3 regions of the Roseburia sp. AF20-18LB genome follow, and region 3 is predicted to be linked to each of the others. Evidence: predicted binding sites of a transcription regulator. Region 3 holds the regulator's gene; each other region holds the start of a gene.

Region 1 (4,277 bases), 450 kb from region 3:
TCTAAGAACTCTAAGGATGCTCCACCACCTGTTGAGATATGGCTCATTTTGTCACCGAATCCAAGCTGGTTAACTGCTGCTGCAGAATCTCCACCACCGATGATGGTTGTTGCATCTGTATCAGCTAAAGCTTTTGCTACAGCAATAGTACCTGCTGCAAGAGTTGGGTTCTCGAATACACCCATAGGTCCGTTCCAAACAACAGTCTTAGCAGTCTTAACAGCATCTGCGAAAAGTGTCTGTGTCTTAGGTCCGATATCACAGCCTTCTCTGTCTGCCGGCATCTTGTCTGCATCATAAGTTTCTACTTCAACTGGAGCATCGATAGGATTTGGGAAATCTTTGATTGTTACAGCATCTACCGGAAGAAGAAGTTTCTTTCCAAGTTTCTCTGCCTTTGCCATCATTTCTTTACAATAATCGATCTTAGTATCATCTACTAAAGAGATTCCGATTTCATATCCTTTTGCTTTTAAGAATGTGTAAGCCATACCACCACCGATGATTAAGGTATCACATTTCTCAAGTAAGTTGTTGATTACATTTAATTTATCAGCAACTTTTGCACCACCAAGAATTGCAACGAATGGTCTTACCGGATTCTCTACTGCATTTCCAAGGAAGTCGATTTCTTTCTGCATTAAGTATCCAACTACTGCAGTGTCAACTAACTGTGCAACACCTACGTTAGAACAATGTGCTCTGTGAGCTGTTCCGAATGCATCATTTACAAATACATCACAGATAGAAGCAAGGTCTTTAGAGAAAGCTTCTCCGTTCTTTGTCTCTTCTGGTCTGAAACGTGTATTCTCAAGTAAGATAACATCGCCATCGTTCATAGCTGCTACTGCTGCTCTTACGTTCTCACCAACAACTTCAGGGTCAACAACGAATTTAACTTCCTGTCCTAATAACTCTGTAAGTCTTGCTGCTACTGGTGCAAGAGTTTTGGTCTGTTTGTCTTCTTCTGTTTTTACTTTTCCTAAATGGGAGCAAAGGATAACCTTTCCACCATCAGCGATTAATTTCTTGATTGTAGGAAGTGCTGCAACCAGACGGTTCTCGTCTGTAATCTTTCCTTCTTTTAATGGTACGTTGAAATCACATCTGCAAAGAACGCGAAGTCCTTTTACATTAATATCATCTATAGATTTTTTATTTAATGACATATTAAGTAGTCTCCTTTAAATTTTATTTCTAATAGCAAGAAAGAGCCCGGTCCCAAAAGACCGGACCCTTTTCCTGAGTCTTATCTGCACTCTGGCAGCCTGTCGCTTAAAAAAGTAGTCTACCGTGCAGTGATTGTTCGTTAAACTACGGGAAACACGCTTTGCGGGTTTCTCTCGTAAATTATGCTAACTCGCTGAAGTATTTGATTGTACGAACCATCTGAGATGTGTAGCTGTTCTCGTTATCATACCAAGAAACAACCTGTACTTCGTACAGATCATCAGATACCTGGTTAACCATGGTCTGTGTTGCATCGAACAGAGAACCGAATCTCATTCCAACGATATCAGAAGATACGATTTCGTCTTCATTGTATCCGAAGGACTCGTTAGCTGCTGCTTTCATAGCTGCATTGATATCTTCTTTTGTAACGCCAGCTTTCTTAACAACTGCTGTTAAGATTGTTGTAGATCCTGTAGGGGTTGGAACACGCTGAGCAGATCCGATTAATTTTCCGTTCAGTTCTGGGATAACAAGTCCGATAGCTTTTGCTGCACCAGTGCTGTTTGGAACGATGTTAACTGCTGCTGCACGAGATCTTCTTAAATCACCTTTTCTCTGTGGTCCATCAAGAGTCATCTGATCACCTGTGTAAGCATGGATTGTTACCATGATACCAGACTGGATTGGAGCATATTTATTTAATGCATCAGCCATAGGTGCTAAGCAGTTTGTTGTACAAGAAGCTGCTGAAATGATTGTATCAGATGCTTTTAATGTCTCATGGTTTGTGTTGTATACGATTGTAGGAAGGTCATTACCTGCTGGAGCAGAAATAACAACTTTACGAGCACCTGCATTGATGTGTGCCTGTGCTTTCTCTTTGCTTGTATAGAAACCTGAACACTCTAATACAACGTCAACTTTTAATTCACCCCATGGGCAGTTGTTTGCATCTGGGAATGCATAGATTTTGATTTCTTTTCCACATACGATGATAGAATCATCTGTGCAGGATACTTCATCAGCATGCTCATATTTACCCTGAGAAGAATCATATTTTAACAAGTGTGCTAACATTTTAGGGCTTGTTAAATCGTTGATTGCTACTACTTCGTATCCTTCAGCACCAAACATCTGTCTGAATGCCAGACGACCAATACGGCCGAATCCATTAATTGCTACTCTTACTGCCATTATTAATTCCTCCTAGAAATTTAATATAAAATATCTTTATTTGGGATTGTACCCAATCTGGTATTATTCTAACCAATTTTTGTCGAAAGTTCAAGTAGTTCCCATCACTTTGTTAATTTTTTCACTATTTTTATTTCTTCTTTCTCATTTTCAAACAAATGTTACAATAGCTTTTCCATTTTTCATACTGTCTTTTGACAGATTGTCAAATTTCTATTATAGTATTCTGTGTATTATATACAAAGATTTTACTATACTTGTGAAAATGTAACATTTTTCTTAGTAGAAATGTGTAAACACCGGGTAAGGTTTGTGCAATATGTAGGCGAAAGGAATGGGAAAGCTTCTCCCCGAAAACACTGGAGCGGTTATGATGTGAGAATCCGCAGCACTTCACGGGCAGTATTTTTCTTGAAATTAGGCTGTCTTTCCGGCTGCTTTGACCGGATACTGCTTTTGTCTGCCAGCAGCGGATACCACACTTTGTCTGAAGGGACTCTAAGAATTCCTGCAAAGATATTTGATTTGCGGCAACCGGCACAAATTCATATCCATATTCAGATTGTGCCTCGCTGGTACATCCATGTACCAGCGTTGCCGGGTTGCAAAAGGAATTCTACGAGTCCCTAACAGACGCTGTTCACGGTATCCGCACGCCGGCAGACAAAATGCAGTATACTGTCAAACATTGGAAAGACTGCTTATTATAAAAGAAAGAAAAATACTGCAGGTTGAAGTGCCGGCTTCTTACATACAAACGTTCCGGTGCTTTTGGGAAGAAGCTTTCTCATCCAGTTCCCCGCCTGCACAACCTTACCCGCCATACACCACCCACAGAAAGGAACACACTATGCTTTGGGACACACATATGCACACTGCTTTTTCTACCGACAGTGAGACCTCACCGGAATCCATGATTAAAGCCTCTATCGAACTGGGACTTGGCGGAATCTGCATTACCGACCATATGGATTATGATTATCCAAAAGAACATCCGGAGGATGAACCGGAATTTATCTTAGACACTCCGGTCTACTTCCCAACTATCCAGAAGCTGGGCCAGCAATACAAAGATAAAATAAAAGTGCTGACCGGCATTGAGCTTGGATTGCAGCCTCATCTTGCAGCGAAACATCAGGAACTGATAAGCCGATATGACTTTGATTTTGTCATCGGCTCTTCCCATGTAATCCACGGCAAAGACCCTTACTACTCCCGCTTTTTTGAAGGAAAAACCGAACAGCAGGCTTACCAGGAATATTTTGAATCTATCCTGGAAAATCTTGCGGTATTTGATAATTTTGATGTATATGGACATATCGATTATGTGGTACGCTACGGTCCAAACCGGAACCTTAAATATTCTTATCAGAAATATGCCGATGTCATTGATGCGATTTTAGAAAAGCTCATTGATATGGGAAAAGGAATTGAAATCAATACCGGTGGTTTCAAATATGGTCTGGGACATCCGAATCCAACAGAAGATATTATAAAACGTTATCACGAACTAGGCGGTGAAATCATTACCATCGGTGCCGATGCCCACAAACCGGAGCATGTTGCATTTGATTTTGCAAAAGTACCGGATATTTTAAAGGCCGCAGGCTTTCAGTATTTTACCGTATTCGAAAAGAGAAAACCGGCTTTTCTTCCGTTGTAAACTATGGGAATCACGCTTTACGAATTTCTCTTCTTATTGCGGTGTTCACCAAATCTGTATGCAGGCATGCGATTTTTCCTGTGTATGCAAAAGTAACGGCGCGGTTCGTCAACTGCGGAAACAACATAAATACAGTAAAGGGCACTTATCATGTCTCCTAAGTTGACGAACCACGCCGCCTTTTTCTATCATAAGAAAATTGTTTTTACTTCAAATCCTACCCCAGCAGATGCAGCCGTTCGAATGC
Region 2 (4,277 bases), on a different contig from region 3:
AGAACTATGTACCACTGGATTATAAATCCATTCGGAATGAGATGCGGGAGGCAGCCGGAGATGGCTGGAGCCTTTTTACCGATGAATACAAATTCCGTGGAAAGATAGATAAGAAAGATTTTATTGTGCATATGACAGGCGATGCCTACTGCACGTTTGAAGAGATTGTGGAAAATGCAATTGATGAGTTGAACAGCGGAATCCTTGATATTGTGATGGAAATCGGCAATGAGATGGAATTTGACAACGATGCAGCAGAAATTTATTTTGATACCATTGAAAAGCAGTTGAAGGAAATGTTAGATGCCCTTTATGATGATGTGCTTAAAGATTTATAAAAGCAGGTAAAATAAACAGTAAAGATAGAAAAGACCCTGGAAGAACGATTGTATGTAAATTAGTTCTTCCGGGGTTTCTTATATGTCTTTAATATCAATCGGAGAGTTTGCTCATGGCACGGGATTTTTCAGAGCAGGCATTCTGGGCAGCAATTACGGTGCTGCGGAAGGAGCCTTCCTCTAATTTAGCCACAGCAGCAATGGTAGTTCCGGCCGGGGAGCAGACTGCATCCTTTAATTCGCCCGGATGTTTACCGGTCTCTAATACCATTTTGGCTGCACCAAGAACGGACTGGGCAGCAAATTTATAAGCCTGGGCACGCGGCATTCCGTCATTAACGGCTGCGTCAGCCATTGCTTCAATAAACATATAGACGTAAGCCGGTGAGGAACCGCTGACTCCGACTACGGCATCCATAAGACTTTCCGGTACAATTTCTGCTTTACCAAAGCTTTCAAAGAGAGAGACAACCATTTTGGATTCTTCTTCTGTGATATGCTCATTTGGGGTAATGGCAGACATGGCTTCCTGAACCATAGCCGGTGTATTTGGCATGGTACGAACCAGTTTAATATCTTTGCTGAATAAAGATTCAATCCGTGAAATGGTCTGTCCGGCAGCAATGGCAACTATGATTTTGTCATCGGTAACACTGTCTTTGATTTCTTTGATGACTGTTTCATAAAGATATGGTTTTACAGCAAGAAAAATGATATCGGATTCTACAGCAACAGTCTCATTGTCTAAGGTGGTGCGGATACCATACTGCTCAGAAAGTGTATCCAGTGTGACCTGGGTTTTCGCACTGGCAATCAGGTGGCTGGCAGGAACCAGACCGGAAGAGATAATTCCGCCAATCATGGCACGACCCATATTACCGCTTCCGATAAAACCAATTTTTTTATCTAACATGATGCATTCTCCTTTTATGAAAGGGGATATCCCAGATGCTACTGGAATATCCCCTTTGATATTGTCTAAGTATAAGTTCAATTAGAAATCTGTTAAGTCAGCGGCTCTTCTCTCTAAGAAAGCACTCATGCCTTCTTTTTTATCATGGGTAGAGCAGGTTACGCCAAACAGGTTAGCTTCCATTTCAACAGCATTCTTGATATCCATATCATATCCGTTGTTGATAGCAGCTTTTGCGATAGATACTGCATAGCTTCCTTTAGAGATAATTTTCTCTGCCATAGCTTTTGCGGTTGGCATTAATTCTTCTTTTGCAACAACTTTGTTTACAAGTCCGATGCGGTATGCTTCGTTTGCATCAATGTTATCGCAGGTGAAGATCATTTCTTTTGCACGTCCCATGCCAACAAGACGGGCAAGTCTCTGTGTACCACCGAATCCTGGGATGATTCCAAGACCACACTCAGGCTGTCCGAATACTGCGTTGTCAGAAGCAATACGGATATCACATGCCATAGAAATTTCGCATCCGCCACCTAAAGCGAATCCATTAACAGCAGCGATAGTTACCTGTCTCATATTCATTAATTTAAAGAATGGAACAGAAGCTTTCATACCGAATGCTCTTGCTTCAGCAGCAGAGAAGTTAACCATCTCAGCGATGTCAGCACCAGCAACGAAAGATTTGAATTCGTTACCTTTCTTATCAGCACCACCGGTTAAGATAACGACTTTGATATCGTCTCTTCCTTCAATTTCGGTAAGAACAGTGTTCAGTTCATCCAATGTTTCGGAATTCAATGCGTTTAATGCTGCAGGTCTGGTAATAGTAAGAACTGCAATTTCGTTTTCAACTGTTAAAGTTAAGTTGTTCATGAAATAGGACCCTCCTGATTGATAAATTATTAACAATGTTTCAATACTTATAATGGTATAACTTTTGGGGGGATTTGTCAATAAAAACTGGTATTTTACAGGGATTGTGCTACAATAGGAAAAGACTTGTCATGTGATTACGCAATGGTTTTTGTGAGAAAGCGGATTTTTGGAATTTTAAGCAGCTTTTCTATAAGATTTTTTGTTGAAAGCAGAATGTATACAATTCTTAAAAGTGCTTTTTTCTTATTGTTGTCTGTTTTGCCGCCTGCTTTGACCGGATGCCTTTTGTGGTCCGTCTGTTACGGATATCTAAGGCACCTTTAAGCAGCTCTAGGCATTTCTGCTTATAAAGCTGTTTTTCCGGCAACCGGCGCATAGTCACATCCGTGCTCCAATGCGCCTTCCTGACACATCCATGTGCCAGGATTGCCAGTTGACAAAAGAAATGCCAAGAGCTGCTAGCAAGGCACCTAAATGATATCCGTAATCAGGCGAACCGCAGAAGGCATACTGTCAAACATTGGAAAAACAGGCATTATCCCAAGAGAAAAAAGCTCTTTTTTAGAATTGTAGCATTCTGATTTCTAAAAAGGCTATAGAAAAGCTGCTTAAAATTCGAAAACCACTGCTTCTAAAAAATAATTGCGTAATTACATGACAGGACTTGTACAAAGAGAGGTCAATGAAAATGAAAGATACAAAATCATACTTATCAAAAACCGTACAGGATATGCCGGATTCCGGAATCAAGGATTTCTTTGATGTGGCAAATACCATGGAAGGCGCACTTTCACTGGGTGTAGGCGAACCGGATTTCCCGACACCGGAGCATGTAAGAGAGGCAGCGATTGCTTCTATAAAAAAGGGGGATACCAAATACACCGATAACCGCGGAACGGTAGAGCTGCGTGCAGCGGCAGCGGATTATCTGACAAAATTTGATTTGCATTATGATAAACAGGACGAAATACTGATTACCATGGGAGCCAGCGAAGGAATTGATTTAGCTCTTCGGACACTGGTGAATCCGGGAGAGGAAGTCTTAGTGGCAGAACCTTCCTACGTTTCCTATATTCCATGTATTGAATTATGTGGCGGTGTTCCGGTATCATTAAAATTAAGAGCGGAGAATAAATTCCGTTTGACCAGAGAACAGTTAGAGGAAAAGATAACGGAGAAATCCAAAGTCTTACTGATTTCCTATCCGAACAATCCGACCGGAGCCATTATGGAAAAGGAAGATTTAGAGGCAATCGCAGAAGTGGTAAAGGAACATGATTTGTTCGTGATTACCGATGAAATCTATGCAGAATTAACCTATGGAAAGAAACATGTTTCCATCGCATCCCTTCCGGGCATGTATGAGCGCTGCGTTGTATTAAACGGATTTTCCAAAGCATTTGCCATGACCGGATGGCGTATGGGAATTGCAGCAGGACCAAAGGATGTTATTTTCCATATGAATAAAATACATCAGTTTACAACTATGTCAGCAGGAACCACCAGTCAGTATGCGGCATTGGAAGCATTGACCAGTCCGGTGAGAGATGAAGAGATTGCAGTCATGCGGGAAGAGTATGATGCCAGAAGAACACTGATGGTAGAGGGATTCCGTAAGATGGGATTATCCGTAGCAGAACCGGAAGGTGCATTCTATGTATTTCCGGACATTCGAAAAACAGGACTTACCAGTGAAGAATTCTGTAACCGCCTGTTGCAGGAACAGAAGGTAGCCGTTATCCCGGGAAATGCCTTCGGTACATGCGGAGAAGGCTTTGTACGGTGCTCCTATGCATATTCGCAGGATGTCATTCGTGCCTGTCTGGAGAAAATTGCTGAATTCGTAGCACAGTTCTAATAATTGGAAAATTATTATGTGATGCATTTGATTTACGTGAGTAGATGGTATTGTTGATAAGATACCCGGACAGTCCGTTAAGTAAGGATGCCTGATAAAGGCGGTTAGTGGCACTTGGAATTTCGTCCGGCATCCGGCAACGCTGGCACAGGGATGTGCCAGCGAGGTGCATATGAACATGGATGTGAATTTGCACCGGTTGCCAGCGAAGGCTGTATCCCTTCGAAATTCTTAGTGCCACTTATCGGCTTTATGTGGCATCAGAACTTAACGGACTGCCGGGATATGC
Region 3 (4,277 bases):
CTTTGTGATTGCATAAGCTGCAGGTCTTTTATCTAACCAGCTTTCTTCTCCAATTCCGATATCCTTAACCGTAATATTTCCGCAGTATTCTGCACCAGGAAATAATACCATTCCGGTTTTGCAGTAAGCAAAGGTTACGGTATCATCTGCTTTGAATGCACCACCTAATACAGCTCCATTATCTGCCGAGATACCGGATGGTATGTCCACCGCCAGCCGGTGGGCACTGCTCTGGTTCAGCCGTTCCATCAAGTGCACCAGTTCATCATCTAATTTTCGTGATAATCCTATGCCAAATAACGCATCAATAATCAGGCTGTAGGAATTTGCATCCTCCATTTCATCAATAAATGGTACACCATATGATGTCAAGATTTCATACTGTTCTTTTGCCTGCTTTGAAAAATGTGCTTTATTTCCATAGATATATACTTCAACCGGAATGTGGGATAAGTATAACAATCTTGCAATTGCCATACCATCGCCGCCGTTATTTCCGGTTCCACACACTACCAGCACGCGGTTACATGAAATTTCTTTTTCCTGTATTACTTCTATCGCAGAAAGTGCTGCCCGCTCCATCAGAACCATGGATGGCACTTTAAAATGTTCGATTGTATTGGTATCACATGTTTTCATTTCCCGGGAATTTACAAGATATTCCATAAATTAATTCCTTTCGTCCGCATTTTCCACCGCTTTTTTTCCCTGCAGACGGTCTTCATCTTCCTGCCGCAGATCAAATATATTTAAAATATCCACACCAAAAATATCATGCATATAAGAATAAATCTGCCGGTTGTTGATTTCACGGTTCTGTTTTTTGATGATATTTTTCTTAAGTTCTACCCTTACCTTATCAATCCAGGCCGTAATTTCATCTGCTTCTTTGCTGTTCTGTCTTAGTCTCTCATAGCAGTAACGCATGCTTTCTAACATAAGTTCCTGATTTGCACTGTTTATATTTCGTGGAAGTTCAATTAATTCATCCTCAATTTCTTCCATTTTGACATTGACTTCATCAATCAGTCTCTTGTCTTCATCTAATTTTCTGGAAGAAAGATCCCCCTCATTTTCTTCATGAGTTCCTTCCATGTTGACAACAATGCTTTTCATTAACTGATTCTTTGTCTTTTTCAGCTCTTTCAAATCATTATTAAGCTTTCCCTGCTGTTCTAACAACTGATTTACCTTTTCTTCCAGCCGCTTGATTTCACTGGTTTTTCCGCTTAACGCAAAAAGTCTGTGCCATTTCTGATCCAATACAAGTATTGGTACTTTTCTGCTTTCTAATGCTTCCAGAAATTCCTTGTCATCTTTCATGCAAAAACACCTCTATTCCAGCGTTTCCTTTTCCCTTTTGTTCTTTGTCATATTATAGGATAACTGCATCAGGCTGTCTGATAAATGTACATTTTCTACTACAACATTTTCATCCAATACTTCCAGATCCACATGGGCAAAATTCCAGATTGCATGTACACCAAGGCTTACCAGCTGGTTTGCCACAGCATCTGCCTTTTCTTTCGGCATAGTCAGTGTAGCAATATCTACCTTATGTGTCTTTACAAATTCTTCCAGTTTATCAATCATTTCGATTTTATTGCCACGAATGGATTTTCCGCATAACTCCGGATTCACGTCAAACAATCCTACTATGACGAAGCCGAGTTTTTCAAACTTCACATAATTGGCAAGTGCCTGTCCTAAGTTACCAGCTCCAATAATAATAATATTATGCTGTTCATTTAATCCCATAATCTTTCCGATTTCTTCATACAGAAATTGTACATTGTAACCATATCCCTGCTGTCCAAAACCACCAAAATTATTTAAATCTTGTCTGATCTGCGATGCGGTCACTTTCATTCTTGCACTCAGTTCATTCGATGAAATACGTTCTACCCCTTCATCTAAAAGTTCCCCCAGATATCGGTAATATCTTGGCATTCTACGAATTACTGCCTGTGATATTTCTTTGCTCATTCTGCCAGTTCCTCCTGCTCTCAATACCCTACAATAATTATAGTTTCTTGCCGAAAGGATGTCAATGTGTTACAACTTTAACAATCTTTCTGTAAACTTAATTCTTCCCATTTTGCATAGAGTTCTTCCAGCGCTGCCTCTTCCTGCATCTGCTCCTCATGGATTTTGTTTAATTCATAGGAATTTGATGCTACCCCCGGCTTTGACAGTTCATCATTTAATGCTTCTATCTTTGCCTCTCTCTTAGCAATTTCATCTTCTGTACGCTTTAATTCGTTTTCCAGCTTACGTTTTGCTGCCTGCTGTTTCTTCATTTCTTCCCAGCTTAACTTCTGTTTTCCTCCGCCGGATATCTGCTCTGTTCCATTATTTTCTCCAGTTCCATCGGAAACAATGACATTTCCTTTTGCTGCTGAATTTTCTGCACGTTCCTGTGTAGCTGTGCCAAATGCCGCCAACTCCTGAACTTCCTTTTTCTCCAGATAATAATCATAATTTCCAATATAATTTAAAATTGTTTCATTCTTTAAATCAAGAATTCTGCTGGCAGTTTTATTAATAAAATAACGGTCATGGGATACATAAAGCACCGTTCCGGTATAGGAATTGATGGCTGACTCTAAAATTTCCTTCGACATAATATCAAGGTGGTTGGTCGGCTCGTCTAAAATTAAGAAGTTAGCATTGGATAACATCAGTTTTGCCAGTGAAACACGGCCTCTTTCTCCACCACTGATATCACGAATCCGCTTAAACACATCATCATCCGTAAATAAAAATGCTGCTAACACATTTCGAATCTTCGTTGCCTTCAGATTCGGATAAGCATCTGCAATTTCATCAAATAACGTCTTATCCGGGTCTAAGTTCTGATGCTCCTGATCGTAATATCCGATTTCCACATTGCTTCCAAGCTTTATCTCCCCGGCATCTGCGTCTACAATTCCATTGATTATCTTTAAAATGGTGGTTTTCCCGGTACCGTTATTTCCGATTAAAGCAACTTTTTCCCCTCGCTTAATCTGAAAATCAATGTTTGAAAACAGTTTATGCTCGTAAGATTTTGAAAGACCTTTCACCGAAAGTACATCATTTCCACTGGTAATTTCCGGCTCCAATGTAATATGCATATCTGTTTTTTCATCGATTGGCTTCTCAATACGTTCTATTTTATCCAATGCCTTCTCACGGCTTTCCGCACGCTTAATGGACTTTTCCCGGTTAAAGGATTTTAACTTGGATATTACTTCTTCCTGGTGCTTGATTTCCCGCTGCTGGTTATAATACTGTCGCAAAAGACTTTCCCGCTGTATTTCCTTCTGCCTCGCATATGCGGTATAATTTCCCGGAAATACCGTTGCCGTATGGCGGGATATTTCCACTACCTTCGTAACAATCCGGTCTAAGAAATAACGGTCATGGGCTACGATAATTACGGCTCCTTTATAATTCAAAAGATAGTTTTCCAGCCATGCAATCGATGCCATATCAAGGTGGTTGGTCGGCTCGTCGAGCATGATAATGTCAGGCTTGGTTACCAGAAGTCTGCCTAATGCCACTCTGGTCTTCTGTCCTCCGGATAACTCTGACATTTTCTTTCCGAAATCATTTTCCGAAAAACCAAGTCCCTTTAACACACCGTTTATCTCACTGCGAAAAGTCAGTCCGCCCTCTAATTCAAAGGCATGGCTGAAACGGTTATACTGCTCCATATATTTCTCTAATTCATCTGCGCTTACATGCTGCATGTCTTCTTCCATTTTACGAAGCTTTTCTTCTTTTTCGATTAATGCATCGCAGGCATGAAGCACTTCATTATAAATGGTCTCGTTGCTGTCTTTATCCTGATACTGGGCAAGATAACCGATGGTTTTTCCTTTTGCAACGGTTACCTCGCCACTGTCCGGTGCCAGCTCTCCCACTATAATTTTCAATAACGTAGATTTGCCGGCACCATTGATGCCGACAATTGCTGTTTTCTCATTATCTTCTACATGAAAAGAAACATTCTGTATTATGGTGTCTGTCCCAAAGGATTTACTGATATTCTGACAGGCTAAAATCATGGAAGTCTCCTCACTTTTTCTCTTCGCCCCATAAGTAAAGCATTCTTTACAAGGGGCTTTTTATAGCTGAAAATTCCGGGACGGCACACTATTCTGCCCTCCCGGAGTATAAAATTTATAACATTTTCTCTAATGTAGCACGGATTGCCTTGATAAAGTCTTCACTGTTTAATACAGTCGGATTTTCAATTGTAGTAATCAGTGCAAGGTCTTTGGTCATCTTTC

Evidence for each region. Region 3 encodes Rex, which represses fermentation and respiration genes when NADH is low (regulators of the CRP and FNR family bind a similar motif). Its sites were predicted from a motif close to ATTGTTAANTANTTAACAAT; they were not measured.
Region 1: a site for Rex is predicted at 2,476-2,495, ahead of gap (type I glyceraldehyde-3-phosphate dehydrogenase). Genes of this name have one in related genera too.
Region 2: a site for Rex is predicted at 2,145-2,164, ahead of DWX65_RS12720 (enoyl-CoA hydratase-related protein). Genes of this name have one in related genera too.

The regions. Positions count from the first base shown of each region.
Region 1 is NZ_QTWP01000001.1:664,094-668,370, forward strand. It holds gene DWX65_RS15310 (phosphoglycerate kinase) at 1-1,169, opposite strand, end outside; gene gap (type I glyceraldehyde-3-phosphate dehydrogenase) at 1,351-2,367, opposite strand; gene DWX65_RS03245 (histidinol-phosphatase HisJ family protein) at 3,218-4,030, shown strand; gene DWX65_RS03250 (HAD family hydrolase) at 4,248-4,277, opposite strand, start outside.
Region 2 is NZ_QTWP01000008.1:47,079-51,355, forward strand. It holds gene DWX65_RS12710 (hypothetical protein) at 1-338, shown strand, start outside; gene proC (pyrroline-5-carboxylate reductase) at 433-1,251, opposite strand; gene DWX65_RS12720 (enoyl-CoA hydratase-related protein) at 1,333-2,127, opposite strand; gene DWX65_RS12725 (pyridoxal phosphate-dependent aminotransferase) at 2,819-3,988, shown strand; gene DWX65_RS12730 (hypothetical protein) at 4,103-4,277, shown strand, end outside.
Region 3 is NZ_QTWP01000001.1:215,495-219,771, forward strand. It holds gene DWX65_RS01095 (NAD(P)H-hydrate dehydratase) at 1-666, opposite strand, end outside; gene DWX65_RS01100 (hypothetical protein) at 670-1,323, opposite strand; gene DWX65_RS01105 (redox-sensing transcriptional repressor Rex) at 1,336-1,986, opposite strand; gene DWX65_RS01110 (ABC-F family ATP-binding cassette domain-containing protein) at 2,064-4,052, opposite strand; gene DWX65_RS01115 (NADP-dependent isocitrate dehydrogenase) at 4,168-4,277, opposite strand, start outside.